DNA from 2 places in the Pseudoalteromonas sp. T1lg10 genome. Region 2 is predicted to be linked to the other one. Evidence: predicted binding sites of a transcription regulator. Region 2 holds the regulator's gene; the other holds the start of a gene.

Region 1 (15,181 bases), on a different contig from region 2:
CTTTAACTGCACCGATGATGCCTTCTGCGATCATGTCACAACGTACAATACCGCCGAAGATGTTAACTAGAACAGCTTTAACGTTGTCGTCAGAAAGGATGATCTTAAACGCTTCAGCTACACGCTCTTTAGTCGCGCCGCCACCAACGTCTAGGAAGTTAGCTGGCTTACCGCCGTGTAGGTTTACGATGTCCATAGTACCCATTGCTAGGCCTGCACCGTTAACCATACAACCTACGTTACCGTCTAGTGCAACATAGTTAAGTTCCCACTGTGCAGCGTGAGCTTCACGCTCGTCTTCTTGCGAAGGATCGTGCATAGCGCGGATTTTAGGCTGACGGTACAACGCGTTACCATCAACACCGATTTTACCGTCTAGACAGTGAAGGTTACCTTCTTCTGTGATTACTAGAGGGTTGATTTCAAGTAGAGCGAAATCGAAATCGTTGAACATGTTCGCAAGACCCATGAAGATCTTAACGAATTGCTTCATTTGTGTTGGGTTAAGACCCAATTTGAAGCCTAGTTCACGAGCTTGGTAAGCTTGAGGACCAACTAGAGGATCGATCTCAGCTTTGTGAATTAGTTCAGGCGTTTCTTCTGCAACTTGTTCGATTTCAACACCGCCTTCAGTTGACGCCATGAAAACAACTTTACGTGAAGCGCGGTCGACAACAGCACCAAGGTAGAGTTCGTTAGCAATGTCTGTGCAGCTTTCTACAAGGATCTTAGCAACTGGCTGACCGTTTTCGTCAGTTTGATAAGTTACTAGGTTTTTACCTAACCAGTTTTGAGCGAAATCTTTGATCTCTTGTTTGCTGTCAGCAAGTTTTACACCGCCCGCTTTACCGCGGCCACCGGCGTGAACCTGACATTTAACAACCCATTTGTCACCACCGATTTTATCAGCAGCTTCAGCAGCTTCTTGAGGCGTGTCACATGCGTAGCCTTCAGAAACTGGTAAACCATATTCGGCAAAAAGTTGTTTTGCCTGATACTCATGCAAATTCATGATGCTTTATCCAATTTTTTGTACTAAAAGAGCTGAATAAATATGCAATTTATTCAACCATCCCAAATTGCGCACCTAGTATAGTTCTCATGGCAATGCTTGAAAACCCTAGTACGACTAAAGGTGGCAAAAAAAAGCTGCGACAAGGGTCGCAGCTTAATTTATATGCAATTTTGACGCTTATACGTCTAATAGAAGACGTGTAGGATCTTCTAACATCTCTTTGATGGTTACCAAGAAGCCTACCGACTCTTTACCATCGATTTGACGGTGGTCATACGATAGTGCTAGGTACATCATAGGTAGGATCTCTACCTTACCGTTAACCGCCATAGGACGGTCTTGGATCTTGTGCATGCCTAGGATTGAAGACTGCGGCAAGTTGATGATAGGCGTAGAAAGCAGTGAACCGAATACACCACCGTTAGTGATGGTGAAGTTACCACCTGTCATATCTTCAACAGTTAGTTTGCCATCGCGGCCTTTGATCGCTAGATCTTTGATGCCTTTTTCGATTTCAGCAAGAGACAGCTTGTCACAGTCACGAAGAACCGGAGTCACTAGACCACGCGGAGTAGATACCGCGATGCTGATGTCGAAGTAGTTGTGGTAAACAATATCATCGCCGTCGATTGACGCGTTTACTTCTGGGAAGCGCTTAAGTGCTTCAACAACTGCTTTCACGTAGAAAGACATGAAACCTAGACGGGTACCGTGACGCTTCTCGAATACTTCTTGGTATTGCTTACGAAGATCCATGATTGGCTTCATGTTTACTTCGTTGAAGGTAGTCAACATGGCTGTTGAGTTCTTCGCTTCAAGTAGACGATTAGCAATGGTCTTACGTAGACGTGTCATAGGAACACGTTTTTGCGTACGGTTGCCAACAGGAGCAGGCGCAGCAGCGGCTGTGCTTTCTTGCTTAGCAGGCGCGCTCTTGATGAAGGCATCAACGTCTTCTTTAGTTACGCGACCATTTTTGCCAGAACCCTTGATTTGCGAAGCATCCAGGCCTTTCTCGGCAATTAGGCGGCGTACAGAAGGCGTTAGCGCATCGGCAGCGCTGTCGTCACTTGACGCTTCAGCCGCAGGAGCGGCGGCTGGTGCAGCACCGGCTGTGGCGCCAGCGATTAGCTTACCAATTACTTGTTCACCAAGTACTGTGTCGCCTTCACCATGGATGTGCTCACCCATTACGCCATCTTCAGGTGCTACCACCTCAAGAACAACTTTGTCAGTTTCGATATCAACCAGGTTTTGGTCGCGGCTTACCGCTTCACCAGGTTGTACGTGCCATGTTGCGATTGTTGCATCAGCAACAGATTCTGGAAGTACAGGAACTTTAATATCCACTTCTTTACCTTCTTGTGCGCCAGCAGCAACTGGAGCGGCTTTGTCTTCAGATGGAGCTGGTGCAGCACCAGCGTCAGCGGCATCAGCTTCACCGATAATGGCAATTACCTGCTCGGCCAGCACTGTTGCGCCTTCTTGTTCTTTGATTTCAGTGATCACACCATCAGCAGGTGCAACAACTTCTAAAACAACCTTGTCGGTTTCGATGTCAACCAGGTTTTGATCGCGACTTACTTTGTCGCCAACACTCACGTGCCACGTTGCGACCGAAGCGTCAGCAACTGACTCAGGAAGAACAGGAACCTTGATTTCTGTGGTCATCTCTTATCCCTTATTTTTTAATGGTAAGCGCGTCAGCGACTAACGCTTGTTGTTCTTTAGTATGTACGGCCATATAACCACATGCAGGTGCTGCAGAGGCTTTACGACCTGCGTATGTTAGGTTGGCACCCTGTGGAATTGAATTCCAGAAGTGATGCTGCGAGCAATACCAAGCGCCTTGGTTTTGCGGCTCTTCCTGACACCATACAAAGTCTTTCACATGGCTGTAACGCTCAACAATGTTCGCCATTTCCTGATGCGGGAATGGGTATAATTGCTCAACGCGCACAATAGCAATATTGTCGATTTCCAGCTTACGACGCTCTTGCAGTAGTTCGTAGTAAACCTTACCGCTACAGAAAACCACACGCTCAACTTTCTTCGCATCGATATCATCGATCTCGTCGATCATGTTGTGGAATACGCCTGCAGAAAGTTCTTCCAGAGACGATACCGCAAGCGGGTGACGTAGTAATGATTTCGGCGTCATTACGATAAGCGGACGACGAAGAGGACGTACCGCCTGACGACGTAGCATGGCGTAAACCTGTGCTGGAGTCGAAGGCACACATACCTGCATATTGTGGTCGGCACACAGCTGAAGGAAACGCTCAAGACGTGCCGAGCTGTGCTCTGGGCCCTGACCTTCATAGCCATGTGGTAGCAAACAAGTTAGACCACAAAGACGGCCCCACTTCTGCTCACCCGAACTTAGGAATTGGTCGAATACAACCTGAGCACCGTTGGCGAAGTCGCCGAATTGCGCTTCCCACATAACCAGTGACGTTGGCTCTGCCGTGGCATAACCGTATTCGAATGCCAGTACCGCTTCTTCAGAAAGCACCGAGTCGTATACTTCAAACTTACCTTGCGCTTCGCTGATATGCTGTAGCGGCAAGTAAGTAGAAGCGTCAGCTTGGTTGTGTACAACCGCATGACGGTGGAAGAAGGTACCACGACCTGAATCCTGACCCGTTAGGCGGATGTCCGTGCCCTCTTCAACCATGGTTGCGTAAGCAAGCGTTTCCGCCATACCCCAGTCCAGTAACTTGTCACCGGCGGCCATGGCTTTACGGTCGTCGTAAATTTTCTTAACGCGAGACTGAGCCTTGTGGTTTTCAGGGTAAGACGCTACCTTGTTACCAAGCTCTTTAAGCTTTTCAACAGATACGCTGGCATCGTATTGGGTATCCCAATCGTGACCCACGAACTTAGACCACTCTGAAGAGTGCTTGGTCTCTGGCTCAATTTCTTCAACCACACAGTGACCATCATCAAGACCACCGCGATAGGTATCGACCAGGTTCTTGATTTCTGCCTCAGTGAACAGGCCTTCAGAAATCAACTGCTGCGCATAGATTTCACGAGGAACCGCGTGCTTCTTGATCTTTTGATACATCAAAGGCTGAGTTGCATTTGGCTCGTCAGCTTCGTTGTGACCGTGACGACGGTAACATACCAGGTCGATAACCACATCGCGCTTAAACTGATTACGGAAATCAAGAGCGATTTGGGTAACCATGGCAACTGCTTCTGGGTCGTCCGAGTTGACGTGGAAAATCGGTGCCTGAACCATTTTAGCGATGTCGGTACAGTAATCTGTAGAACGTACATCATCTTGGTTCGAGGTTGTAAAGCCAACTTGGTTGTTGACAACGATACGTACGCTACCACCTACCTTAAAGGCATTGGTTTGCGACATATTGAAGGTTTCTTGCACCACGCCCTGACCGGCGATCGCCGAGTCACCGTGAATGGTGATAGGCAGCGCTTTAGAGCCGCTTTCGCAACCAAGACGGTCTAGACGAGCACGCACCGAGCCCATAACTACCGGGTTTACGATTTCCAAGTGCGACGGGTTAAATGCAAGTGCCATATGGACACTGCCGCCAGCGGTTGCGAAATCAGACGAGTAACCCATGTGGTATTTCACGTCACCCGAGCCTAGCGTGTCATTGTGCTTACCGGCGAACTCATCGAACAGCGCCGATGGGTTTTTACCCAGTACGTTAACAAGCACGTTTAGACGACCACGGTGGGCCATACCAATAACCGCTTCCTGTTGACCGCTTTCACCTGCACGGTGAATAAGCTCTTTCAACATAGGTACTAGGGCGTCACCACCTTCCAGTGAGAAACGCTTGGCGCCTGGGAATTTAGCACCCAGGTACTTCTCTAGACCATCGGCGGCAATCAGACCTTTTAGAATACGCTTTTTAGTAGCGCTATCGAATTGCGGGCGAGCCTGCACCGATTCTAAACGCTGTTGTAACCAACGCTTTTCTTCGGTCGATGTGATGTGCATGTATTCAGCACCAATAGAACCACAATAAGTAGTCTTAAGTGCTTGATAAAGTTCACCCAGTTTCATCATTTCACCGCCGGCAGCGAATGAACCTACATAAAACTCAGTGTCGAAATCTTCTTTGGAAAGGCCGTGGAATTCTAAGTCTAAATCGCGTACGCGCTCACGCTGCCATAGACCCAAGGGGTCAAGGTTCGCGTTTTGATGACCACGGAAACGAAAAGCATTGATAAGTTGCAGAACTTTGATCTGTTTCGGGTCAGCTTGACCCCCTTCTGCAATAATTACTTCTCGGTGTTTATTTTTTGCCAGTTCGGCGAATTCGGCTCTAACTTGTGAATGTTTGGTTTCTACATCCACGCCTTCCACTTTTGGAAGTTGTTCGAACACTACACGCCATTCTTCTGGCACTGAAGTCACATCATCAAGATATGCTTCATAAAGCTCCTCAACATAAGCAACGTTGCCGCCGTATAGATGAGAAGACTCTAGCCATGCCTTCATCACACCATCGTGCATTTATAAGCCCTTTTATCTAGCGCAGATTTACATTGTCTAGCCTACTCAATAATTGAGTAAGTGATCGAAGAATGGCCAGACAGATGTCTAGCCATTCTTTGCGTTATTATGCCCTTAAACAGAACGATTAAGAAGCATTGATTTGATTTGACCAATCGCTTTAGTCGGATTCAAGCCTTTCGGGCACACGTTGACACAGTTCATGATATTGTGACAACGGAATACGCTAAATGCGTCGTCCAAATCGGCCAAGCGTTCTTCGGTTGCCGTATCACGGCTGTCCGCTAGGAAGCGGTATGCGTGTAGCAAGCCCGCAGGGCCAATAAATTTGTCTGGGTTCCACCAGAAACTCGGACAAGAAGTAGAACAACAGGCACACAAGATACACTCGTATAGGCCATCAAGCTTATCACGCTCTTCAATTGACTGAAGACGCTCGCCTGCTGCCGGTGTGTCGTTGATCAGGAACGGCTTCACTTTCTCGTATTGGGTATAGAACTGAGTCATATCAATAACGAGGTCGCGCACTACAGGTAGACCTGGAAGTGGACGAATGATCACCTTACCCTTGCCGTTTTTCTGCAACGCAGAAATAGGCGTGATACATGCAAGGCCGTTTTTGCCGTTCATGTTAACACCGTCAGAACCACATACACCTTCGCGGCAAGAACGACGGAATGCCAGGCTTGGGTCTTGTTCTTTTAACAGAATCAAGGCATCAAGCACCATCATATCGCGGCCTTCTTCCACCTCTAGGGTGTATTCCTGCATGCGCGGTGCGTTATCCACATCTGGATTGTAACGATAAACAGATAATTCTAAAGTTGCCATCGTCATCTCTCCTAGTAAGTACGAGCTTTAGGTGGGAACGCTTCACGCAATTTAGGCGCGTAGTTAACGTCACGTTTTGACATCTGCTCAGTCTCAGGGTTGTAGATACTGTGACATAGCCAGTTGTCATCATCACGCTCTGGGAAGTCGAAGCGTGAGTGTGCACCACGACTCTCGGTACGGAAGTTAGCTGCAACTGCCGTTGAGTACGCGGTTTCCATAAGGTTGTCTAGCTCTAGACACTCAATACGCTGGGTATTGAAGTCACTTGATTTATCATCAAGACGGGCGAACTGTAGACGCTCACGGATTTCTTTAAGTTCTTTAAGACCCGTTGCCATGGCATCGCCTTCACGGAATACCGAGAAGTTAAGCTGCATACACTGCTGTAGATCTTTCTTAATTTGAACTGGGTCTTCACCTTGACCAGGCTTAGATGTTTCCCAACGATTGAAGCGCGCAAGAGCACCATCAATGTTGTCAGTTGAAGCATCACGCTGTGCTTGGTAATCATTCAGGTAAGTACCTAGGAAGTTACCGGCGGCACGGCCGAATACCACAAGGTCAAGTAGTGAGTTACCGCCTAGACGGTTAGCACCGTGTACAGATACACAGGCAATCTCACCTACCGCGAATAGACCTTCAACCAGTGTCTCATTACCTTGACCGTCTACGTTCAGAACCTGACCGTTAACGTTTGTAGGCACACCACCCATCATGTAGTGACAGGTTGGGATTACTGGAATTGGCTCTTTTGCAGGGTCAACGTGAGCGAATGTTTTCGCCAGGTCACATACGCCAGGAAGACGTAGGTTAAGGGTTTCTTCACCCAGGTGGTCTAGCTTCAGCTTGATGTGAGGACCCCAAGGACCTTCACAACCACGACCTTCACGGATCTCAGTCATCATTGAACGAGCAACAACGTCACGAGAAGCAAGGTCTTTGGCGTTTGGCGCATAACGCTCCATGAAACGCTCGCCGTCTTTGTTTAGAAGGTAACCACCTTCACCACGACAACCTTCAGTAACTAGTACACCCGCGCCGGCGATACCGGTTGGGTGGAACTGCCACATTTCCATGTCTTGCATCGCAACGCCGGCACGTGTTGCCATACCAACACCGTCACCTGTGTTGATGTGCGCGTTTGTAGTAGAGGCGAAGATACGACCTGCACCACCGGTTGCAAGAACCACGGCTTTCGATTTGAAGTAAACAACTTCACCGGTTTCGATGTCGATTGCAGTACAACCAACAACGGCGCCGTCGTCGTTTTTAACTAGATCAAGCGCATACCACTCAGAATAAACGTTGGTTTTGTTTTTAACGTTCTGTTGGTATAGGCAGTGTAGCAGTGCGTGACCTGTACGGTCGGCAGCAGCCGCTGTACGAGCCGCTTGCTCACCACCAAAATTCTTAGACTGACCGCCGAAAGGACGCTGATATACACGGCCATTTTCAAAACGTGAGAATGGTAGACCCATGTTCTCAAGCTCGGTAATAGCTTCCGGGCCAGTTTTACACATGTATTCGATAGCGTCTTGGTCACCGATGTAATCAGATCCTTTAACGGTATCGTACATGTGCCATTCCCAGTTATCCTCGTGCGAGTTACCTAGCGCAACTGTGATACCACCTTGCGCAGAAACTGTGTGTGAACGAGTTGGGAAAACTTTAGAAATAAGAGCACAAGACTTGCCCGATTCGGTGATAGCTAGTGCTGCACGCATACCCGCGCCGCCGGCACCAATTACTACCGCATCAAATTCGCGAACTGAATATTTCACTTAAACACCCCATAGTACGAATAGGCCGATCACTACGTAAGCAAGAGCCATAAGGTTTAGTACGAAGCCAAGAAACGCGCGTAGTTGAGCGTTCTTTACGTAGTCAGTTAATACCTGCCATAGGCCGATGCGTGTATGCACCATGATGCAAATTAGTGCCACCAGGGTGAACACTTTCATCGCTAGATTGCCGAATAGGCCTGACCATGCTTCATAGGTTAGTGCTGGAGTGCAAAGCAGATAACCAATAATAAATAGTGCGTAAGCACTGATAACTAGCGCTGTAGCACGAAGAGATACGAAATCCTGAACGCCATTGCGCTTAAGAGATGCTTGATTTAAGACCATAGCCAAACTCCCGCTAAAACAGCAACAATTACCCATAACACTAGGGCTGCTTTAGCCGTCGCGTTACCTGAGTCTAATTCTTTCCACGGGCCCAAATCTTGGACTAAGTGGCGTACACCTGCGATGAAGTGATACGAAAGAACGGTGAGGGTACCCCAGGCGATAAATTTGGCAACAAACCCGGTTAACAGGCTTTTGACAAATTCAAATCCTTCCGGAGAAGATAGAGACTCAGCCCATGCCCAAATCACAAAGGTCAAGGCAAAGAACATTGCTACACCGGTGACGCGGTGAAGAATTGATGCTTTGGCCGTTGCTGGCATAGAGATGGTCGTTAGATCGAGATTTACAGGTCTTTGCTTTTTCACAGTTACTTGCCCATCTTGCTCACATTGAAAAATAGAGCCATCTACATTGTTTTTATAACCATTTATGCATCACTGCATAAATGCGCTCACAGAAATAAACCGTAGACATGCGAAAAATTCACTTTAGGTGTTCGACTTTAAAGCGAATTTCCACTGATTTGTCATAATCGGTTTACTCAAAGACGTTACGGTATTGAACCTCAGACAGTATATAAGTCTGTAGAGGATATTACAATTCTTGTTTAGTCTCGCAGGTTTGCGAATTAGCCATTGGTATAATATTTAATCTGTGAGGAATATTTATTATACCTAGATGCATTAAAATTGACTTTCTACCCCTCTTGTACGTTAGAATGAGCGCAATTTGCTTAACATTAGTATCACGCATAACAGCAGCAGCTTGTTATTCTTATTAGGAGATAAATAGATGGCAGATAAGAAAGCCACAGTTCATATTGATGGACACGACCCTATCGAGCTTCCAATTTATGAAGGCACAGCGGGTCAAGACGTTATCGACGTTCGTACCTTGGGCTCTCACGGTTACTTCACTTACGACCCAGGCTTTATGTCGACTGGCTCTTGTGACTCATCTATCACCTACATCGATGGCGCCAAGGGTGTACTACTACACCGCGGCTACCCTATCGACCAACTAGCCGAAAACTCAAACTACACCGAGCTATGCTACCTACTGTTAAACGGCGAACTGCCAACAGCAGAGCAACTTGAAAAATTCTCAAACTCAATCACATTAAGCACCATGGTCCATGAGAAGGTTGCAGCCTTCTTCCAGGGTTTCCGTGTTGATGCACACCCAATGGCCATGCTGTGTGGTGTAGTTGGTGCTATGTCTTCTTTCTATCACCAGGACCTAGACATTGCCGACCCAATTCAGCGTAAACGCAGCGCCATTCGCCTAGTCGCCAAGCTGCCAACAATCGCAGCCATGGCTTACAAATACACTATTGGTCAGCCTTTCGTTTACCCACGTAACGATCTGAGCTACGCAGAAAACTTCCTACACATGATGTTCTCTGTGCCTTCGGAAGAATACAAGGTAAGCCCAGTGCTAGCGAAAGCTATGGACCGTATCTTTATGCTTCACGCCGACCACGAGCAAAACGCGTCAACGTCGACAGTACGTATCGCCGGCTCTTCAGGCGCTAACCCTTATGCATGTATCGCAGCCGGTATCGCATCACTTTGGGGCCCTGCTCACGGCGGTGCTAACGAAGCTTGCTTGACCATGCTACAAGAAATCGGTTCGGTTGACCGTATCGACGAATACGTTGCTAAAGCGAAAGATAAGAACGACCCGTTCCGTCTAATGGGCTTCGGTCACCGTGTTTACAAGAACTTCGACCCACGTGCCACGGTAATGCGTGAAACCTGTCACGAAGTACTGAAAGAACTTAACATCGAAGATCCACTACTAGACGTAGCTATGCGCCTAGAGCAAATCGCTCTGGAAGACCCATACTTCGTTGAGAAGAAGCTATACCCGAACGTAGACTTCTACTCAGGTATCATTCTTAAGGCTATCGGTATTCCTACCAGCATGTTCACCGTTATCTTTGCCATGGCCCGTACCGTAGGTTGGATCTCACACTGGGATGAAATGCTATCTCAGCCTGGTCACAAGATCAGCCGCCCACGTCAGCTATACAAAGGCGCAACTATGCGTGACTACGTAAGCCAGGATAAGCGTTAAGCGCCCTGCTGTAGGCACTAAGTAGTAAACATCTACTTAACTACGATGAAATCGGCTAAAGAATTCTCTTTAGCCGATTTTGTTTTTTGGGGCTTTTGCAAAGTAAAATGAACGAAAGCTGAAAAAACAAAATTCCTATCTTTAAAATCTTTAAAATCAATATGTTATAGAACCAAAAACTAATTATCACCCCGTTTGGTTCATGGTGAAAATGAAGCCTTACTGAATGTTCTTGTAAATATATAAATTTATTTCGTGCCTATCTAAACTCTATATCTTGATCTAATTTCCTGCCTATCTTTTCAGCATCTAATTGAGTTTCAAAACGTTTTTTCAGCCTTCAAAAATCTAATGAAAAAACATTAAAAATTCTCCCTTAGATTACTTGCTTGAGTTGATCATTTTTTATACCATCCCTCCACGAATCGTATGGAATGTAAACAACAGGCACTTCCTTACTGATATGAGCTTAAAAGCCGTTTTTACTAATTTTACGCTCAAGCATACAGATATTGTTAGCTAGAAAAAGGCAAATTAAGGGAAACCTTGATACGCAAAACGACCGGCCTAAGGACATTGTCTAAGGCAGCGGAGTTGCCGAGGCGATGATATGTCATCTCCCTCTTCCCGTTTTCATGCACGAACACTTTATTCGCTTTGTTGCGCTGTATCGCTGAGCTATTTTGATGTAGGTAAACATGAAACAATCTTCCAATAAGCTAACAGCATTTCTCCCAGCTCTTAACGATGGGGGCAAAACCATTGCCAAATATCTTCTCCCAAGCGTAATGGCTCTATCCGGTGTTGCTTACTCGGCCTCTTCCCTGGCTTCTACAACCGGTGAGCAAAAAACCCTGGTCCTTATGGTTAACTTCCAGGAAAACCCCGCGGAGCAGCCTATGACCAGCGCAGAAGCCCGTGAACTGATGTTCGGTACCATCAATGATTACTACAAGGCGAATTCATACGGACAGCTTTGGTTTACTGGCGAGGTAGGAGGCCTGGTTACCGTGCCCTTGTCTAATCAGGATTGTAATACCTCTTACATCCTCGAAGAGGAAGCCAAAAAACAAGCTCAGGCTAAAGGTATCGACCTCTCAGGCTATACGCGCTTTGTCTATCTCACCACCGGCGATGGCTGTGCTACTGAGGGCTCTGCAACCACGTCCAGTTTACCTTCGAGAGTAATCATAAATGGTGCCAGAGAACCTAGAGTATTAGCCCATGAGCTGGGACATAACCTAGGGCTGCGCCATGCAAATGCTTTGAACTGCACCGATGGAGTACTTGGCGGCAGTTGTCGTACAATTTCTTATGGCGATAGTTATGACACCATGGGTAATGATGATATGGGCTACTTTAGTACCTTCCAAAAGGAGCGTTTAGGTTGGATGACTTCCTCTGTTGCACCGGAAATTAGTGTGGCCGAGCGCACAGGTACCTACTCCCTCGGCGCCTATGAAGAAAACGATGGCCAACCAATTGCTATTAAAATTCCCCGTGGCCCCGATGCCAACGGCAAACAGCGTTGGTTATATGTCGAGTATCGCCAAGCAATCGCCCACGATGATTTTCTCGCTGACCGCTCTTACAGCTTTTTTCGCGATGATGTTACTGCCGGTATTGTCGTGCGCCAGGCAACCGAGGGAGACGCGTACAGTAGTCAGCTACTGCATATGAAGCCCAATTCTTATTATGAGCAACAAACGGGCTATAAAGACTGGGGAGATCCGGCCCTTCCCGTCGGAGGCACCTTTACAGATCCAGAATCTGGCGCAACCATTAGTTTGATAAGCGCACAAGATGGAAAGGCCGAGGTGAGCGTCACCTTTGGTCAAACAAGCTGTGCGGCGCAGACACCTAGCCTATCTGCTACGCCACTTTCCTCCACTGAAGTCAGTGCCGGAGCTCAAGTTAGCTACAAGGTGAGTGTAACCAATCGAGATTCAAATAGCTGTGGCACTTCCACTATTGACGTGCGAGCGCTCTTGCCACAGGGCTGGTATGCCGACAGTGAGCAGGTATCTCTTGCGCCAGGTGAATCTGTAGACGTTACGCTAAGTGTCACCTCGGCTGTAGATGCCGCAGCCAACACCTATCCGTTAACAATTAATGCAAGCAATAGCGACAAGGTAGCAAGCACACAGGTCGCTTACACTGTTATCAGTTCATCGGGTGAATTGCCGATTACACCTGTACTAAAGGCCAATGACGACCAGGTGGCAATCACCAGCCTAAGCTCAGTTATTGTCGACGTTATGGCCAACGATACGCTGTCAGAGCCTGAAACGGTTAGGCTAGTAACGGTAAGCGGAGCCAGCAAAGGCAGTGTCGAATTATTATCGGATGGAACCGTACGCTACACCCCTGGTAAGCGCTTTAAAAACAGCGATAGCTTCAGCTATACCATTAGTGACGGCATCACCAGCGCAACGGCCAATGTTAGTATTGCACTGCAAAAAGGCGATACAGGTGGGGGAGCCACTAAGCCTGGCCGAGGTAAAAATAAATAAGAGAAAAAAAGCCTGGCGAATTTACCGCTAGGCTTTTAAATTGAAACGATTTATCTCCTTAGTTTACATCCCTGCTAGTTATCTATTCCCCCTCTGGACAAATAGGACAGGTTGCAAAAGCAGTATCTTGAACGGGATCACCTGTAACCTTTAACTCGCCCGTTGCGAGCACTGTATCTTTGAAAATTTGACCACTTTCTTCAAAGGCAGTTGGTATATAACTACCATAGTAAGGCTTACATTCATCCTGCTCTAATTCCACCGTACCAAATGGGATAGTCATCTCAGAATCCGCGTATACGTCTCCTTTGTCATCTGTAACAGAGACATTGGCCAAGGTTAGTGGCTGAGCCTCTGTAGTAATATTACAGACTTGCCCAGAAAAACTGACCTTAGCTATGACTCCTGCGTTTGTTTCAACAAAGTTGGACTCACATACTTTCGATACGCTAATCTCACCTGACAAGCTAGGAGGATCACATTCGCTACTCGCAGTATCGGTAACTGTGGATGCGCCAGCTGGTGTGGCCGATGCACTCACCTCTACCATATTGATAAACCCTTCTGGAGAGGTACTCTCAAAAGTTCCACTGTAGTTTGCAGTTTCGCCTTTCGCTAAAGTACCAAGAGCATGTGTTTGACCAGCTTCTAGGTCTGTAACTAGCACATTATACAAGGTGCCCGAACCGTCGTTGGTAACCACACCACTGTACTCATAGACATAACCATCTTCTGCTTCATTTACTTGACCTTGCCCACACTGTTTGGTGATATCTATGCTGCAAAGCTCGAAGTCACGTAACACCCAGTCTTTCAATGTCGCGGTAAACTCACTTGATGAGCGGGTTTCGGCCATAAAACTACTAAAGCAATTATCACCGCCGACCAATTGGGTTAGGTTAATGCCTCCTTCAAAGATGGACTCATAAGGAAACACATTTGGATCCGGGTGGTTTTTAGACTGGTAAGGCCAAGGCGAATTAGTGGGGTCATATGCACCACCCTCGTCATTGGTGATAGCACAAACTAGGTCATCACTTTCAGAACCACAAATAGCAGCGCCTTTATACAATAGCCTTAGGTTTTTGGCGTCACATTCACCCACTGACGGGTTATTGTTTGCCGCCTTGCCACAGGTATCATCCCAGACATCCACTCTGATTTCGGGACTGGCGTTATTAGCCTGTGGAAAGTTGGTGAGTACCAAAACGTCGCCATTGGTATGTTCACCCATAAACGAACCATCTGGATTGGCTTCAATGTGTTTCTTAAAGAACCAGAATCCCATAAAGGCATCACCTTTATTTGAGATCCTGTCGGCACCAAAATAAACAATGGTATCGCCGGCCGCATTGTTATAGGCCGCCGCATAGGCGTTGGTGATCTCATCCTTATCCGGTGAGCTACCCGACTTGTGTCCCCAGTCACTTATATCCTGGATATCTTTACGACCCCCCGTGAATATAGAGTCATCCACGCCACTGGCATTGGGCTCATCATTGACTATGCCGGTGAAAGCATTGGCGTTACCACCGTTATTGAGACCTCCATTGTATAAGGTCTCCCAATCATAAGGAGGGGCCATAGCGTCTTGAACCGCGTTACCCTCCAACTCAAATATTCCGTTATCATGCACTGCATACGCATGTGGGGAACACAAGGAGATCACCGCCCCAATACACAGGGACAGAGCTCCTTGTTTAAGATTTAGCATCTTCATTTGTACACTCCTCTCACATCGTTGACATAAACCCCACTCGTGCAATACCTTTTTACTAGCCTTAAAAATCAGCTATAAAGCGAGCAAGTATGTGGCTCACTGTGTAACGAGTGAGGTTGAGTACCCAAAGAAGCATAAAGCAAGCCAGAACCTAACTTATTGATTTCTATATATTTAAATTATGGCAATTGGGATAAAATAGAGGTAAATGTTACACTTTTGAGGAAGTGGCGAAAATACTCATTTATTTTTCATGCACTTGAAGTACGATCAGACGATCCTATCAAGTGTTACACTCTGTCCACCTAGCTTTGATGCTTGGATGTATGCGAGCTCCTTAATTCTCCTAATTCCCTTAACTGAACCGGCCGACAAACACATTAGCTAGGAGTT
Region 2 (15,181 bases):
CCCTGGTATCACTGTTTTTTGTGGATATTCAAATTCATAATATCTTTGTGATTGTCGCCACGGTGATTTTAACTTCGGCGGTGTTTGCCCTCGGCGGTTTAATTAATGCCGTGTATGCCAACAGCTTCGACGATATCAGCATTATCCCTACCTTTGTGCTAACGCCACTGACTTACCTGGGCGGCGTGTTTTATTCCATCACGCTACTGCCTGAGTTTTGGCAAGGGGTATCGCAAATTAACCCCATCATCTACATGGTTAATGCTTTCCGCTTTGGCTTTTTGGGTGTGTCCGATGTAAATATCTGGTTCTCATTCGCCGTCTTGCTGGCGTTTATTACTGTGTTATTTACCTTAGCATTAACATTAATTCGTAAGGGTGTGGGGTTACGTCACTGATGAGCGAAGCAAATTCAAGAGCCATAGTCTCTAACCAGCCAAGCCTGCATGAAAAACTTGATGAAGTGGTGAACAAGCACCTGAGTGCGGAGTTTAAAAAGCCCATTGCCGCGCATACCCAAGCGGCCTTTGATGAGGTTAATGCCAGGGTGCAGGCTTTTAATGGCCCTATTATTCTTGATTCCTGTTGTGGCGTCGGGGAGAGTACAGCTAACTTGGCTAAGCTGCACCCAGACGCGCTAGTGATAGGCATAGATAAGTCGGCGCACCGTTTAGATAAGCATGATGTGCAGTATCGCCAGGATGAAGATGCCCAGTATATGCTGGTGCAGGCGGATCTGAACGACTTTTGGCGCTTGGCCGTGCAGGCCAACTGGCAGCCAACGCACCATTATTTACTCTATCCCAACCCTTGGCCCAAAGCCAAGCACTTGCAGCGACGCTGGCATGGTGCCGCGGTATTCCCAAGCATAGTGCAGCTTGGCGGCAAGCTTGAACTGCGCAGCAACTGGGATATTTATGTGCGTGAGTTTGCCCGTGCTCTGCAACTGGCGGGACACCCAACTCAGGTCAGTGAGTATGCCAGTGACACAGCCATTACCCCGTTCGAGCGTAAGTATTGGGCCAGTGGCCAGCAAAGCTATCGCTTAGTGGTTGATCTGTAAGCGTATCTGGTTGGGCACAAGGACGGACTCCGAACTTGTGCCCATCACTGAAACTTATGTTGAGAATGTCGTAAAAATTCATGCAACATTCTTAAAATTGACCAAAGCTGCAAGACTTTTTTAGGTGATTGCTATAAAGTGAGCGCAAGTAAATCGACCGCTTGAAGCGATCCGTCATCGCCTTATATCGGTATAGTGAACCGGTATCCAAGCCAACCCAATTAGGTATGTCATGAGTGATAAGCGTTTTGCCGTAGCATCAGAGCACAGCTTGATGCGCGTCTTTACGGTGCCAGAGGCACCGGACTCAACGCTCAGCAAAATAGAAGCCGAGATCTCCAGTAACCTGGCCGGTTTCCTGAATGAGAACATCGCTGCGGTGGAAAAACCGCTGCATGAAATTGAGCGCGATTTTGAATCGGCGCAGATCCCAGAAGAGCCTATGTTTGTCAGCGCTCACGCGCAGGACATCATGGATAAGCTGGTGGCGCACTCGGTACACACCGCAGCTCCAAGCTTTATCGGCCATATGACCTCGGCCCTGCCTCACTTTGTGTTGCCACTGTCTAAGCTGATGGTGGGTTTAAACCAAAACCTGGTAAAAATTGAGACCTCTAAGGCCTTTACGCCTTTGGAGCGCCAGGTTATCGGCATGCTCCATCATATGGCTTATGACCGTAAGCAGGGTTTTTATGATAAATGGATGCACAGTGCCAAGACATCCTTAGGCGCTTTTTGCTCCGGCGGTACAGTGGCTAATATTACGGCGCTGTGGATCGCCCGTAACCGCTTACTCAAACCCGAAGGTGATTTTAAAGGCATAGGCGCTCAAGGCCTTATTGCGGCCATGTTCCACTATGGCTACAAGGGCCTGGCGGTACTGGTGTCGGAGCGCGGTCACTATTCACTGGGTAAGTCGGCAGACTTACTTGGCATAGGTCGCGACCACTTTATATCCATTCCTACCGATAAAGACAATAAGGTGGATGTGGAGGCCATGCGCAAAGAAGCGCAGGCGCTGCAGGCGCAAGGTATTAAGGTGATGGCCATTGTCGGTGTAGCCGGGACTACGGAAACCGGTAATATCGACCCTCTTAATGAAATGGCGGATTTGGCGGCGGAAATCGACTGCCATTTCCATGTCGATGCAGCCTGGGGGGGGGCGACCCTGTTGTCGCAAAATGCCCGTCATTTGTTGGCCGGTATCGAGCGTGCCGACTCCATCACCATAGATGCCCATAAACAAATGTATGTGCCCATGGGCGCGGGTATCGTGCTGTTTAAAGATCCCACGGCCACCGATGCCATTGAGCACCACGCCGAATATATTCTGCGTAAGGGCTCAAAAGACTTAGGCAGCCATACCCTGGAAGGCAGCCGTCCGGGCATGGCCATGCTGGTGCATGCCTGCTTGCGTATTATTGGCCGTAAAGGCTATGAAATGCTGATCGACAAGAGCTTGGACAAGGCCCGTTACTTTGCCGACTTGATCAAGGCGGAGCCGGACTTTGAACTGATCTCCGAGCCTGAGCTGTGTTTGCTGACCTATCGCTATGTGCCCGAGGCCATCAAGGCGCGCTTAAAAACCGCCGATGAGCAAACCAAGCTGGATATTTACGCTGCCCTTAACCGCTTTACCGCCAGTATGCAGAAGCGCCAGCGTGAAGCCGGACGTTCATTCGTGTCGCGAACCCGATTAACGCCGCCAGAATATGGCTATCAGCCGACCGTAGTGTTCCGTGTGGTCTTGGCTAACCCTCTTACTTCAAAGGAAATATTGCAAAATATCCTGGCTGAGCAGCGGGAGCTGGCCTTGTCCGATCCCATGTATAAGAAATACCTAGCGAAATACTTAACCTGAGGTTTGGGTAAGGGATGAGCTAACTTATTGTTTTTTAAAGTTCACTATAATACCAATTCTGTTAAGTATGTGATCAGATATAGCGCTGGATAAATGATGTGATAACAAGGCGGAATTTTTCCTATGTAGTATTCTACATATAAAAATTCCAACACCGTTAGCACGATATTTAGCCCGCTAGAATGATTAGCTATTTAAGTGAATTGGTATAAATATACCCCCTTGTCTAGCCAGAGAGTTTTAGGGATAACCAGGCGAATTTACGCACTAATAGCTGGCTATTGGTAGTGAATTCAACGCCGTTAGCGCCAAAACAGGCTGCTAGAAAGGCATTAGCTATCCGAAGCTCAGGTTACTTATAATTGCTCGCAGAAGTTGAGCAAATCGCGCAGCAGGGCTTTTCGTATGGAGTCCTGCTCGCATAAAAGTTCATGCCGAGCGCCAGAGTAGGTTTTTAACGCGGCCTGCTGCTGGGCATGGACAAAGTCCTGATAGGGCGAGGTATCCACCACGCTATCTTGTTGCGCTGCGGCAATAAACAAGGGCACAGGGCACAGACTCTTCCTTAGTTTTGCTATCGCCTTAAAGGCCGCATTCAACCATTTATAGGTCACGCCACCTAGCTGTAATTCCGGGCTTTGCTGATACAAGGCACGAAAACGCCGGTAACGCTCCTCACTATGGGTTAATTCATTTTCGCTAAAGGGCACCGCCGCATAGGGGCCGTGTCCGGGCACATAACCTTCGCCCTTAGTAAAGGTGCAGACCGAGCTGGCCCACAACTTGGCGAGCCAGGGCGCCGTGGATCCCGTGTTTATCTGCAACATGGGGGCACTTAAAAAGAGTCCGGCAAACTGTTCAGGATGAGTGCATGCATAATCCAGAGCGATGGCGCCGCCCATGGAGTGACCGAGCAAGATCTTTTTGCCCGGCCATTGGGGATTGACGACCTGGGTAATAAACTCATGCAGATCCGATTTATAGTCCTCGAAATCGCCGACATAGCCCTTATGGGTATCGGTAAGATGGCGGTAGGAGCGCCCCTGGCCCTGATGATCGACTATAAACACGGCGATATTGTTACGCGCCAGCTCCCACAGCAATTCCTGATATTTTTGCGCCGCTTCGATGCGCCCCGAGCTGATCACCAAGGCGTAATCGGCGCGATAGGGCAGATGATAGGCGTAAAACAACTTACCATGCTTAGTATCCAAAAAGCCTGAGGTCATATCCTGATGCCAAAAATGGGTAATGGCATCATGGTTTTTATGGAGCAGGGCTTCGCTGGAATAAAACATTCAGTATTAAGTCGTAGGTAGCTTGATGGTGGCTACTAAACCACCTTGAGGATGATTTTGCAATACCAGCTCCCCCTGATGGGCGGCGATGGCCTTGGCGGCAATGGCCAAACCTAGCCCGGTGCCGCCGCTGTGGCGGGTGCGGGCTGTGTCGACACGATAGAAGGGCTCGGTAATATGAGCCAGTTCTTGCTCGGCAACGCCCGGGCCGTCGTCGCGAATGCTCAGTTGCCATTGTTGCTGCTCATGCTTGAGCGCCACGTCGATATGGCTAGTGGCATATTTGATGGCGTTGCGCAGCAGGTTTTCGCAGGCGCTTGCCAAGAGCATGGCATCGACATTCAGCAGCGGTTGCTCTGGCAATTGGGGTAAGCTGATGGTTTTGTTGTGTGATTTGGCCTCAAATTCGGCATCGGTAAACACAGGGGCAAACAGTTGCGCCGGAGAAATGGCTTGGGTTTGCAGGCTTTGCTGGCGGTTCTCCAGACGTGATAGCGTCAGTATGCGCTCTATCATCAGGTCCAAGAGTTGCGCTTCTTTTTCTATACGTTGCAGCTGTGCCAAGGTGTCTTTATCGGCCTTGTCCTGAGCTATGGCACAGGCCAGTGATAAGCGCGTGAGCGGTGAGCGCAGCTCGTGAGAGATATCACCAAGCAAGGTCCTTTGGGTATTGACCAGGGTTTCCAGACGCTGCGCCATGGCGTTGAATTCACGGGCGAGAATGCCTATTTCATCGTTTCGCTGTGCGGCTTGAGTCACACGGCTGTCGAGTTGACCCTCGGCAATGGCCCGGGCACTAGAGCGCAGGGAATTAAGCGGGCCTATCAGGGTGCGGGTAAAGAGAAAACTCAACAATAAGGAGGCTCCTACGGCAACCGCTACCTTTAGCCAATGGGGCAGGAGTTTGAGGCGCACAAACCAGGGTAGGGTGCGACCTGGGCGCAGCTCATACAGTTGGTACTGGCCATCTGGCAAATTGATCAACAAGGGCCCGAGGGCGTGGAAATGCTCATTAAAAATCATCTGTGGCATCATATCCTGGCGAAAATTCAGCAGGCCTAAATCCACCTCATCAGCGGTGTTAAAGTTACTGTAGGCCAGGTCTTTTTCCGGTGAATACAGATATAGCTTACGTTTTTTCATGCGTCCTTGGTTGATCACTGCCTCTGCCGTGTGCTGATGCTTTTTAGCCGAGCGCTCCAGAGCATGACCCAAACGCTTAAAGTAATGGGCATCGCTGCCCTGCAAGGGTTCATAGCTGAGATCGCTGAAGCTAACTGAGCTCAGTGCCGCCATGAGTATTATGGTGGCCGCGAAGGTGAGCCAGAACCACAGGAAAATTTTTACATAGAGCTTGTTAAGAGGCTTGAACACTTAGGCGTCTCCGATCAGTACGTAGCCGGCACCGCGAACGGTGCGAATGCGCTCGTTTTCTATGTGTTCAGCTATTTTTTTGCGCAGGTTGCTGACATGCATATCTATGGAGCGATCGTAGGGCGCCAAACGCCGGCCTAACACCTGCTCGCTGATCTGCTCCTTGCTGATCACTGCGCCGGGCTCTTGTAACAATAGATGTAAGATTGCAAATTCGGTACCTGTCAGGGTCAGGGCTTGCCCTTGCGCGCTGGCGCTGCGACTTTGCATGCAGATATTCAGGTTGGCAAATTCCAACTCTTGGCGCGGCTGGCTGTTGTTTATATGTTCTATGCGCCGGGTGATCGCCTTGATCCTTGCTATCAGTTCGCGATGATTAAAGGGTTTGGGAATATAGTCGTCGGCACCAAGCTCAAGGCCGAAGATGCGATCAAAATCATCGCCCTTGGCGGTTAGCATGATCACTGGTACCAAGGAAGTGGCGCGCAGTTGCTTAAGTACCTCAAAGCCGTCGAGCTTAGGCAGCATTACATCAAGCAGGATCAGGTCATGTCTGTTTTCCATGGCCACTGCCAGACCTTGCTCACCATCGTGGGCACATTCCACTTCAAAGCCTTGGGAGTGTATATATTCACTGAGCATGGAGGCCAGTTCAATGTCGTCGTCTATTAATAAAACCTTCATCGCCTATCTCAAAAACACGGGAGCTAGCTTCATCTTAACTGATAGCAAGTTTCCAGTGCGACACCTTTACACAACCTTTACGTGCTCCTGACACTGCTTTGCGTTGCGCTTGCTAGAGTAAATAACACACCCAGTTCACAACCAAGGACAACTTAGGAGTCCGTTATGAAATTAAATAAATTACTTACAGCCGCCGTTATTTCTATCGGCTTAGCATCAAGCGTCGCCATGGCAGGCCAGGGCGGTCATCATAAGCAGGGTGAGCGCGGCATGCTAAGCGAGCACATGATTGAGCAATTACAGCTTAGCGAGCAACAGCAAACGCAAATCAAAGCCATTATGGATGCCAATAAACAACTTAAGCCACAACGAGGCTCGCGTCACGAGGGCTACAAGGCTTTGCAAGCGCTAACTAATACCAGCGAAAGTTTTGATGAGCAGGCGGCCCGAGAAATCATTCAGGCCCAGCAAAGTAAACAGATGGAGCGCAAGATTGCTCATCTGAAAAGCAAGCATCAGGTATGGAATCTTCTTACCGAAGAGCAGCAACAAAAGTTTGCACAAATGAAGGAAAAGCGTAAAAAACGTCATGCCGAGAAACGGGATGCCAATAAATAAGCTGGTTTGATTTGAGCTACGCAGTAATAAAAGGGGGAAATTTCTCCCTTTTTCTTTGTGTGTTTATAAGGAGATGAACGCAGCTGGGAATACAGTGTGAGCATCAGTTAAACACCAGGGATAAATTTTATTGCAGATAAAAAAGACGCGACCATATAGGTCGCGCTGACGGAATTTTCCAGCATCCTGCCGGCATTGAAGCAAGTTCAATTCCCTGTAATCACTGGGTGATTAAGCTGCAACATGGCTGCTGCAGTGTCGTCCCTGTCCCCTTTTTCCTGTGACAACCTGTCGTACGGTTTAGTGCATCGCATGTAGTTAGCATTTTGAATAACTAAGCCGCTTTGGTTCTCTCCCCCACATCCTGTGTTGCCCGCTCCCTGCTGGCGTTCCTTAGGCGAACCAATGCCCGTATCCTCTCGCACATCCTGTGCCTGAGCATCCTGCTCTTTTTCCTTGTCCTAGATTACAGTCCTTCGTGTTCTGCATCCTGCAGCTGTCCTTCCTGGCAGTCCCTGCTAAGTTTTCCTAACTTTGCCGCTTGTACGCCCTCACAAGCAATGAAGATAGTATAAGGGAATGTTTCTTCCCTGGTCAGCCAGGTAAACTCATAATAAAAGCTGTAAAACCCGCGTAATAAACTATGTTTTCCTTAATAAATAATGAGTTACGAAATATTTTGTTTAAATTGTTAGCACTGATTGCGGCAATCGCCATGTGACTTGTAAGATATATCTCACAAGGTGGGGGGCCAACTGGGAAATTATTGGGGTTACCAGCGGTTTAGCACTGTACTTTTTCGTCTTAAACAGTATGATGCTTTTGAGAATTATTTTTATTTAACTAGGAGCTCTTGGTGAAGAAAGCACTTGGATTTGCATTGGCATCGGTTGTTTCAGTTTTGTCTGCAGCGCCAGCATTAGCCTCAGAAACCGTTAATATTTACTCATTTCGCCAGCCCTTCTTAATTGAACCGATTTTAGAGAAATTCACCGAGCAAACCGGTATCGAAACCAAGGTGGTGTTTGCCAAAAAAGGTCTAATCGAGCGTTTAAAGCGTGAAGGCAAGCATACGCAGGCTGATTTGGTGCTAACCTCAAACTTCAGTGCGCTAATGCAGCTTGAAGACATGGCACTGACGCAAACCATCAGCAGCGAGCAGATCGATGCCAATATTCCCGCCGGCTTTCGTGACCCTGAAGGGCAGTGGGTGGCTCTGACCAAGCGCGTGCGTAATGTTTATTCGTCAAAAGACAGAGTCGGCAAGCTTGATAGCCTGAGTTACGAAGACCTGGCCACGGATGCGTATGCCAACAAGGTTTGTATGCGCCCGGGCAAGCACCCTTATAACCTGGGTTTGGTGGCATCCATGATAGCTCACCATGGTGAAGCCGAGACGAAAAAGTGGCTCGAAGGCCTAAAAGCCAACCTGGCGCGTAAGCCGCAAGGAAATGACCGCGCTCAAGTGAGAGCGGTGAAAGAAGGCCTGTGTGATGTGGCCATAGGTAACAGCTATTACTTCGGCAAAATGATGCAGGATGAGCAGCAAAAGGCCTGGGCGGATGCCGTGTATATCAACTTCCCTAACCAGCAAGACCGTGGCGCTCATGTGAACGTCTCTGGTGTGGTACTGACCAAGCACTCGAAAAACAAGGAAAATGCCTTGAAACTGATCGAGTTTATGACCGACAATACGGCGCAAAATATGTATGCCTCCGTCAATATGGAATATCCGGTGAAGCCGGGTGTGCCCTTGTCTGAGCTGGTTGCGTCCTGGGGTGAGTTTAAAGAAGATACGCTGCCGCTGGGGGAAATTAGCAAGCACCGTAGCGCCGCGTTACGACTCCTTGACGAGGTTAAATTCGACCTTTAACTGATTAGTTTCAATGCAGTTTAAATTTTCGCTGTCCTGGTGGCAGCTGATTGCGTGGACGACAGGCTTAGGCCTGTCGTTGCCGTTAGGCTTCCTGATTTTTGAATCCTTGCAAAGTGATCCTCTGGTGTTTGCGCATTTGTGGGAAACCGTGCTGTGGGATTATATCGGCAACACCATCTTGTTGATCCTTGGCGTGGCCTTGTTGAGCTGCGTGATAGCGCTGCCGCTGGGATGGTTGGTGGCCTATTGTGATTTCCCCGGTAAAAAGCTTTTTTCCTGGGCCTTGATGTTGCCTCTGGCCATGCCCTCCTACCTGATTGCCTACGTGTATACAGATTTGTTCGACTATGCGGGGCCGGTGCAAATTGCGCTGCGCGATGCCTTTGGTTGGCAATCTCCCGACGACTATTGGTTTTTCGATATCCGTACCTTAGGCGGTGCCATAGTTATGCTGGCTCTGGTGTTATATCCCTATTTGTTTTTAATTTTTAAAACGGCGCTTAAGGAGCAGTCACATAAGCTGGTGCAGGCCGCGGAGATCATGGGAAATACGCCGGTGCAAAGCTTTTTTAAGATCAGTCTGCCTTTGAGCCAGGGCGCCATTGCCGCGGCGGTAGCGCTGATCAGCATGGAAGCCATGGCCGACTTTGCCACCGTAAGTTATTTTGCCGTCAGCACCTTAACAACCGCCGTTTATGATACTTGGTTTGGTTACTACTCCTTGACCGCGGCGGCGAAAATTTCCGGCATCATGCTGCTAATTCTGTTTGTGGCGATTTTTATCGAGCGCTATTCCCGTCGTAATCAGGCTGTGTTTGAGCGACAAACCCAGCTCAGTGATGAGTCTCTCTATCCGCTCACCGGTGGCAAGGCATTTGCCGCCAGCGCTTTTGCCAGCCTAGTATTATTGGTCGCCTTTGTGGTGCCGGTCTGGGTGCTCGGGGGTTATGCCATCGATTACTTCGAGCAGGCCTGGAACAGCGAGTTTTTCCTTTATGCCTGGCAAAGCCTGAAGATTTCCGCTCTGGTGAGCGTCCTGGCTATTACCCTGAGTATCTTGGTGGTTTACTTTCAGCGCTTAACGCCTTCGCCTGCCAGCCTTTGGCCTGGGCGTCTTGCCAGCACAGGCTATGCCTTACCGGGTACGGTACTGGCCATCGCAGTGTTGTTGCCGCTGACGACTCTGGAAGAGAGCATCAATCTGTGGCTTGAGCCCTACGATAAGGCTCCTGGGCTGTTCTTAAGCGGCACCCTGTTTGCAATTGTGTTTGCCTATGTGGTGCGCTTTTACGCCATTGCCCACGGCAGCATAGAATCGAGTTTTAGCCGTATTAGCCCGAGTTTGGATATGGCCAGCCAGTCCATGGGGCGCAATGCGAGGCAAACCCTGACCAGTGTACATATTCCTATTCTGAAGCGGGGCATTTTAACCGCAGGATTATTGGTCTTTATCGAATGTATGAAAGAGCTACCAGCGGCCTTGCTGCTGCGGCCTTTTAACTTCGAAACCCTGGCCACCCATGTGTTCCAATATGTCAGCGACGAACAGCTTGAGCTGGCCTCGGTGGCGGCCTTGTTTATCGTCCTTGTGGGTCTTATTCCGCTTTATTTTATTAACCGCTCTATGGAGCAAAAACACTGATGACGGCACAGCTTCATTTAGACAATATCAGCTTTAACTATGGCGAGCGTGCCGTGGTGGATAACCTGAGCCTGCATTTGGGCGATAACGAAATTCTTTGCCTGTTAGGAGCCAGTGGCTGCGGCAAAACCACCACTCTTAAGGCCATCGCCGGTTTGCTGCGCCCGCATCAAGGGGTTATCCGTCTCGGCGAGACCATTTTATGCGACGATAATCGCTTTGTGGCGCCTCAGCATCGTAATATGGGCATGATGTTTCAGGACTATGCCCTATTTCCACACTTAAATGTGGCCCAGAATATCGCCTTTGGTTTAAAGGCCATGACCCGGGCCAACAAGGTGCAGCGGGTTAAGGAAATGCTGGCGCTGGTCCATCTCGAAGACTGTGCCAACCGCTACCCGCATCAGTTATCCGGTGGCCAGCAGCAGCGAGTCGCCATCGCCCGAGCCTTAGCCTATAAGCCTAGCCTCTTGTTGTTGGATGAGCCTTTTTCCAATATTGACCATCAGGTGCGCTTTCAGCTGATCGCCGATATTCGTCGCATTATTAAAGACCAGCAGGTGTCGGCGATTTTCGTGACTCACTCCAAGGAAGAGGCCTTTGCCTTTGCCGATACCCTAGCTGTGATGCACCAAGGGCAAATTGCTCAACAGGGCACACCGCAGCAGCTTTTTCATCACCCGCGCTCGAAAGTGGTGGCCGAGTTTCTTGGCTCAGGTTTATATCTGGATGCGCAAAAACAGGATGACTATCACTTTGAAACCCAGTTTGGCGTGGTTCAATCGCACCAAGCGGTGGCGGGCAATGAGCTTACCGGGCAGTTATACGTGCGCCCGCACGACTTGCAACTGATACGCGATGACAAGGGGCCTGTAACCGTTGTGTCTAAGCGTTTTGTCGGCACCGAGTATGTGTATCGGGTGCAGGTGTTAGGGCAAGAGATTGAAATACCAGTAAAACAACCTGAACAAGAGTTTTTGCCGGGACAAAGGCTATCTATTACAATTAGTTCACATGCGGTGAATTTTTTCACCGCCTAAAACAGCCCCAGCCCGCAGCGCAGGCGGGCACAATCCAAGAATAAAAACATAGGAAATTAGATGGCCAAAGCGCAATCCGGCGTGTGCGCGCAAGCTAACTTACATGGCTTGCATCTGTTTTTTAATGTCCTTGATGGTCAGGATGAAGCACTCAAGGGCAAACTTGCTCAGCTCCTCGATGTGCAGACGGAGTTTGACGAGCGCTTCTCTGAGGCCATGGTGGCCAGCTTTGTTGCCATCGGCGCTCAGTATTGGCCGCTATTACACCCCCAACGTACACCATCAACACTCACGAGTTTTCCTCGTATCAGTCATAGCGATCATAGCGTCGGTGTGCAGCCATTCGATTTATTTGTGCAAATACGCTCGGACCGTGAAGACGTAAATCACCTTTTTGGTCAGCGGGTTTTACAATTATTGGCAGGGAAGGTGGAGCTGGTCGAGGAAATCAGCTGTTTCCGCTTTCTCGATGGTCGCGATTTTAACGGCTTTGTTTATGCTCCGGATACCCCTTTCGGGCGCCAGAAAATGCTTACCGCTTTAGTCAGTGACGAAGAGTATTTTGCGCATGGCAGCTATATCCATGTGCAGCGCTTTACCCATAACCTCACGTCCTGGCAGGCACTAAGTCAGGAAGATCAGGAGCTGGTAATGGGACGCACGCGTCTTGACAGTGAGCTGTTGATGCCGCTTAACGCCAACAGTCATGCGGTGTGCACCGAGTTAAAAGATGAAAAGGGCCAGCCGTTGTTATTACATCAGGGTATGCCCTTTGCGAGTATGAATAAACAAGGTCTGCTGTCGGTGACCTGCGCCGCCAGTGGTAATGCCTTTGCGCAAATGCTTAATAGCCAGCTGGGTAATTATCTGCATTATGATGCCTGGCTCGACTTTACCCAGGCGGATATGGGCGCGGCTTTCTTTGCACCCTCGGTGGAATTACTGAAAAGTTTATAAGTAATTGAACAAAGAAAAAGAGGCGAGCGCCTCTTTTTTTATACGTTATCGAATAGTTTGCGTACCCGATCTAAGGTGACATCGATTTCAGACACCTTGGCGGGAGCAATAAAGATGGTATCGTCACCGGCTATGGTGCCCAGTACGCCATCGGCCTTGCCCAAGGAGTCGAGCAGGCGGGCAATCAATTGCGCCGCACCCGGGCTGGTGTTGATGATGATCATCATTTCATTGTGAACTATATCGATCACCAATTGGCGCAGTGGGGACTTAGCGGTTGGTACGGCGAGTTCGGCCGGCAAACAGTACACCATTTCCTGTTTGGCATTACGGGTTCGCACCGCGCCGAATTTACTAAGCATGCGCGAAACCTTGCTTTGACTGATGTTGTCAAAACCTTGTTCTTTAAGGGCGTCGACAATCTCACCTTGTGAACCAAAGTTTTCTTCTTTAAGAATTGCCTTAAAGGCTTTTACCAAAGCTTCCTGTTTTTCTTGCGCTTGCATAATGTCATTCTTCTTTGCAAATTGTTGTCAATATTCTACCTAAGAAGTCAGTGTATTTCATCTTAGTAGGGTCTGTTGACCTTTGCTGTTTGTTTCTTCAGCAGTTTCTAGTGTATTTATACAAGGCGGCACATGTGTGGTGTAGTTATTCTACATGAACATGTAACAACACAGTAGAAATGCGCTACAAGCGCTGCCCTACGGGTTCATCTAAACGCATCCTGCTCTGTGTTACTCGCTATGTACATAGAATGACTATGCACCATAACGAGCGTCGTGACCAGAATGCGTTTAGATTGAACATAAAGTAAACCTCAAAGATAAACAGACCCTAGAATCTTTACAGTTAAGTTTACGACTATGGTCGAGATTATCCTCAAAATAACGCGGATTAATTTGTCTTTATCGCCTATTTTCATTATCTTTAGGCCATCTTTAGGTCTGATGACCCTAATCTCACATAACCTAGTCTCGTTATTTACGGAGAATTAAAATGAAAGTTGCCGTTTTAGGTGCTGCCGGTGGTATCGGTCAAGCGCTATCTTTACTACTAAAAAATAGCCTTCCTGCTGGTTCTGAACTGTCTCTATACGACGTAGCGCCTGTTGTTCCTGGTGTTGCCGTAGACCTATCACACATCCCAACTGCAGTAGCAGTAAAAGGTTTCGGTAAAGACGACCTTGATGCAGCACTAAGCGGTTGTGACGTTGTTTTGATCCCAGCGGGTATGCCACGTAAGCCGGGCATGGATCGTGCTGACTTATTCAACGTAAACGCGAGCATCATCCAGACTCTTGCTGAAGGCATAGTTAAAAACTGTCCTAAAGCCATGGTGGGTGTTATCACTAACCCGGTAAACGGCACTGTGCCAATCGTTGCTGAAGTATTCAAAAAAGCGGGTACTTATGACCCAGCTCGCGTATTCGGTGTAACAACGCTTGATGTTATCCGTGCCGAGACTTTCGTAGCTGAGCTTAAAGGTCTAGACGTAAGCCAGGTTAAAGTTCCTGTGATCGGTGGTCACTCGGGCACTACGATTCTTCCTCTTCTTTCACAAGTGGAAGGCGCTACTTTCTCTGACGAGGAAATCGCAGCACTGACTACACGCATTCAAAACGCGGGTACTGAAGTTGTTGAAGCTAAAGCCGGTGGCGGTAGCGCAACACTTTCAATGGGTGCAGCGGCAGCACGTTTCTGCCTATCACTAGTGAAAGGCCTACAGGGTGAAGACGTGATCGAATACGCTTACGTTGAAGGTAATGGTGAAGACGCACAATTCTTCGCACAGCCAGTACGTCTTGGTAAGAACGGTGTTGAAGAGCTTCTTTCTTACGGCGAGCTAAGCGCGTTTGAGCAAAAAGCAAAAGACGACATGCTTGCAACTCTGAACAAAGACATCCAAGAAGGTGTCGACTTCATGAATAAATAAGCTAACGCCTTTGGGCAGTTAGTCGCATCCCTTGAGTATTACTCGCGGATGCATAAGCCTCTACAGATTGCTGTAGGGGCTTTTTTTATGCCTTTTTACATACAATTAACTGGTTTGACCATTTGTTACCGAGCGAAAATTACTTTCACTTTTGTCCATATCTTACATACTGAAGTGAATAAAAATGGCGGTGTATAGCGGCAATTTTGACAGCCTGAGGGGAATCTGATACCTTATCCGCACTTTTTGGTATGACCAATTTACCCGAAGCTAAAGATAACCATGTCATTAAAAGTCAAAGCAGCGAAACTTTCGGATGTGATCCTAGCGCAACTTGAGAACATGATTCTCGAGGGCTCGTTAGCACCGGGTGAAAAATTACCGCCGGAGCGTGAGCTTGCCAAACAGTTTGAAGTCTCTCGTCCGTCGCTGCGCGAAGCAATTCAAAAACTCGAAGCCAAAGGCTTAGTCACTCGTCGTCAAGGCGGTGGCACCTTTGTGAAAAACCAGTTGGAGGAAGGGTTAAGCGATCCGCTTTTCGAGCTGATCAGCAAGCACCCGGAATCACAATTTGATTTACTTGAGTTTCGTCATGCCCTTGAAGGAATTGCGGCGTACTATGCAGCCTTGCGTGGTACCCAAACTGATTTTGACAAGGTTAAAGAAAGCTTTGAAAAAATCGCTCAGGTAAGCGATGACCTGGCGGCGAAGGCCAAAGCCATCAATGCCTTTCATTTTTGCATCGCCGAAGCGTCACACAATGTAGTTTTGCTGCATTTGGTGCGCGGTATGCAGGCCTTGCTGGAGCAAAATGTCCTGCAAAACCTGCAGGT

The links. Region 2 encodes ArgR, which controls arginine synthesis, uptake and breakdown. Its sites were predicted from a motif close to ANTGAATANNTATTCANT; they were not measured.
Region 1: C2M17_RS01150 (citrate synthase) is a predicted target of ArgR. The motif match lies at 9,154-9,171, and genes of this name have one in related genera.

The regions. Positions count from the first base shown of each region.
Region 1 covers NZ_PQBV01000001.1:237,061-252,241, forward strand. The annotation lists gene sucC (ADP-forming succinate--CoA ligase subunit beta) at 1-1,012, opposite strand, end outside; gene odhB (2-oxoglutarate dehydrogenase complex dihydrolipoyllysine-residue succinyltransferase) at 1,193-2,686, opposite strand; gene C2M17_RS01125 (2-oxoglutarate dehydrogenase E1 component) at 2,697-5,510, opposite strand; gene C2M17_RS01130 (succinate dehydrogenase iron-sulfur subunit) at 5,625-6,341, opposite strand; gene sdhA (succinate dehydrogenase flavoprotein subunit) at 6,353-8,125, opposite strand; gene sdhD (succinate dehydrogenase, hydrophobic membrane anchor protein) at 8,126-8,473, opposite strand; gene sdhC (succinate dehydrogenase, cytochrome b556 subunit) at 8,464-8,841, opposite strand; gene C2M17_RS01150 (citrate synthase) at 9,269-10,555, shown strand; cyclic di-GMP riboswitch class I at 11,074-11,157, shown strand; gene C2M17_RS01155 (Ig-like domain-containing protein) at 11,254-13,068, shown strand; gene C2M17_RS01160 (DUF11 domain-containing protein) at 13,151-14,788, opposite strand.
Region 2 covers NZ_PQBV01000018.1:232,997-248,177, forward strand. The annotation lists gene C2M17_RS07345 (ABC transporter permease) at 1-398, shown strand, start outside; gene trmB (tRNA (guanine(46)-N(7))-methyltransferase TrmB) at 398-1,063, shown strand; gene panP (pyridoxal-dependent aspartate 1-decarboxylase PanP) at 1,296-2,924, shown strand; gene C2M17_RS07360 (alpha/beta fold hydrolase) at 3,281-4,222, opposite strand; gene C2M17_RS07365 (ATP-binding protein) at 4,229-5,596, opposite strand; gene C2M17_RS07370 (response regulator transcription factor) at 5,597-6,280, opposite strand; gene C2M17_RS07375 (Spy/CpxP family protein refolding chaperone) at 6,446-6,898, shown strand; gene C2M17_RS07385 (Fe(3+) ABC transporter substrate-binding protein) at 7,755-8,771, shown strand; gene C2M17_RS07390 (ABC transporter permease) at 8,785-10,416, shown strand; gene C2M17_RS07395 (ABC transporter ATP-binding protein) at 10,416-11,456, shown strand; gene C2M17_RS07400 (Dyp-type peroxidase) at 11,517-12,413, shown strand; gene argR (transcriptional regulator ArgR) at 12,452-12,919, opposite strand; gene mdh (malate dehydrogenase) at 13,413-14,348, shown strand; gene pdhR (pyruvate dehydrogenase complex transcriptional repressor PdhR) at 14,631-15,181, shown strand, end outside.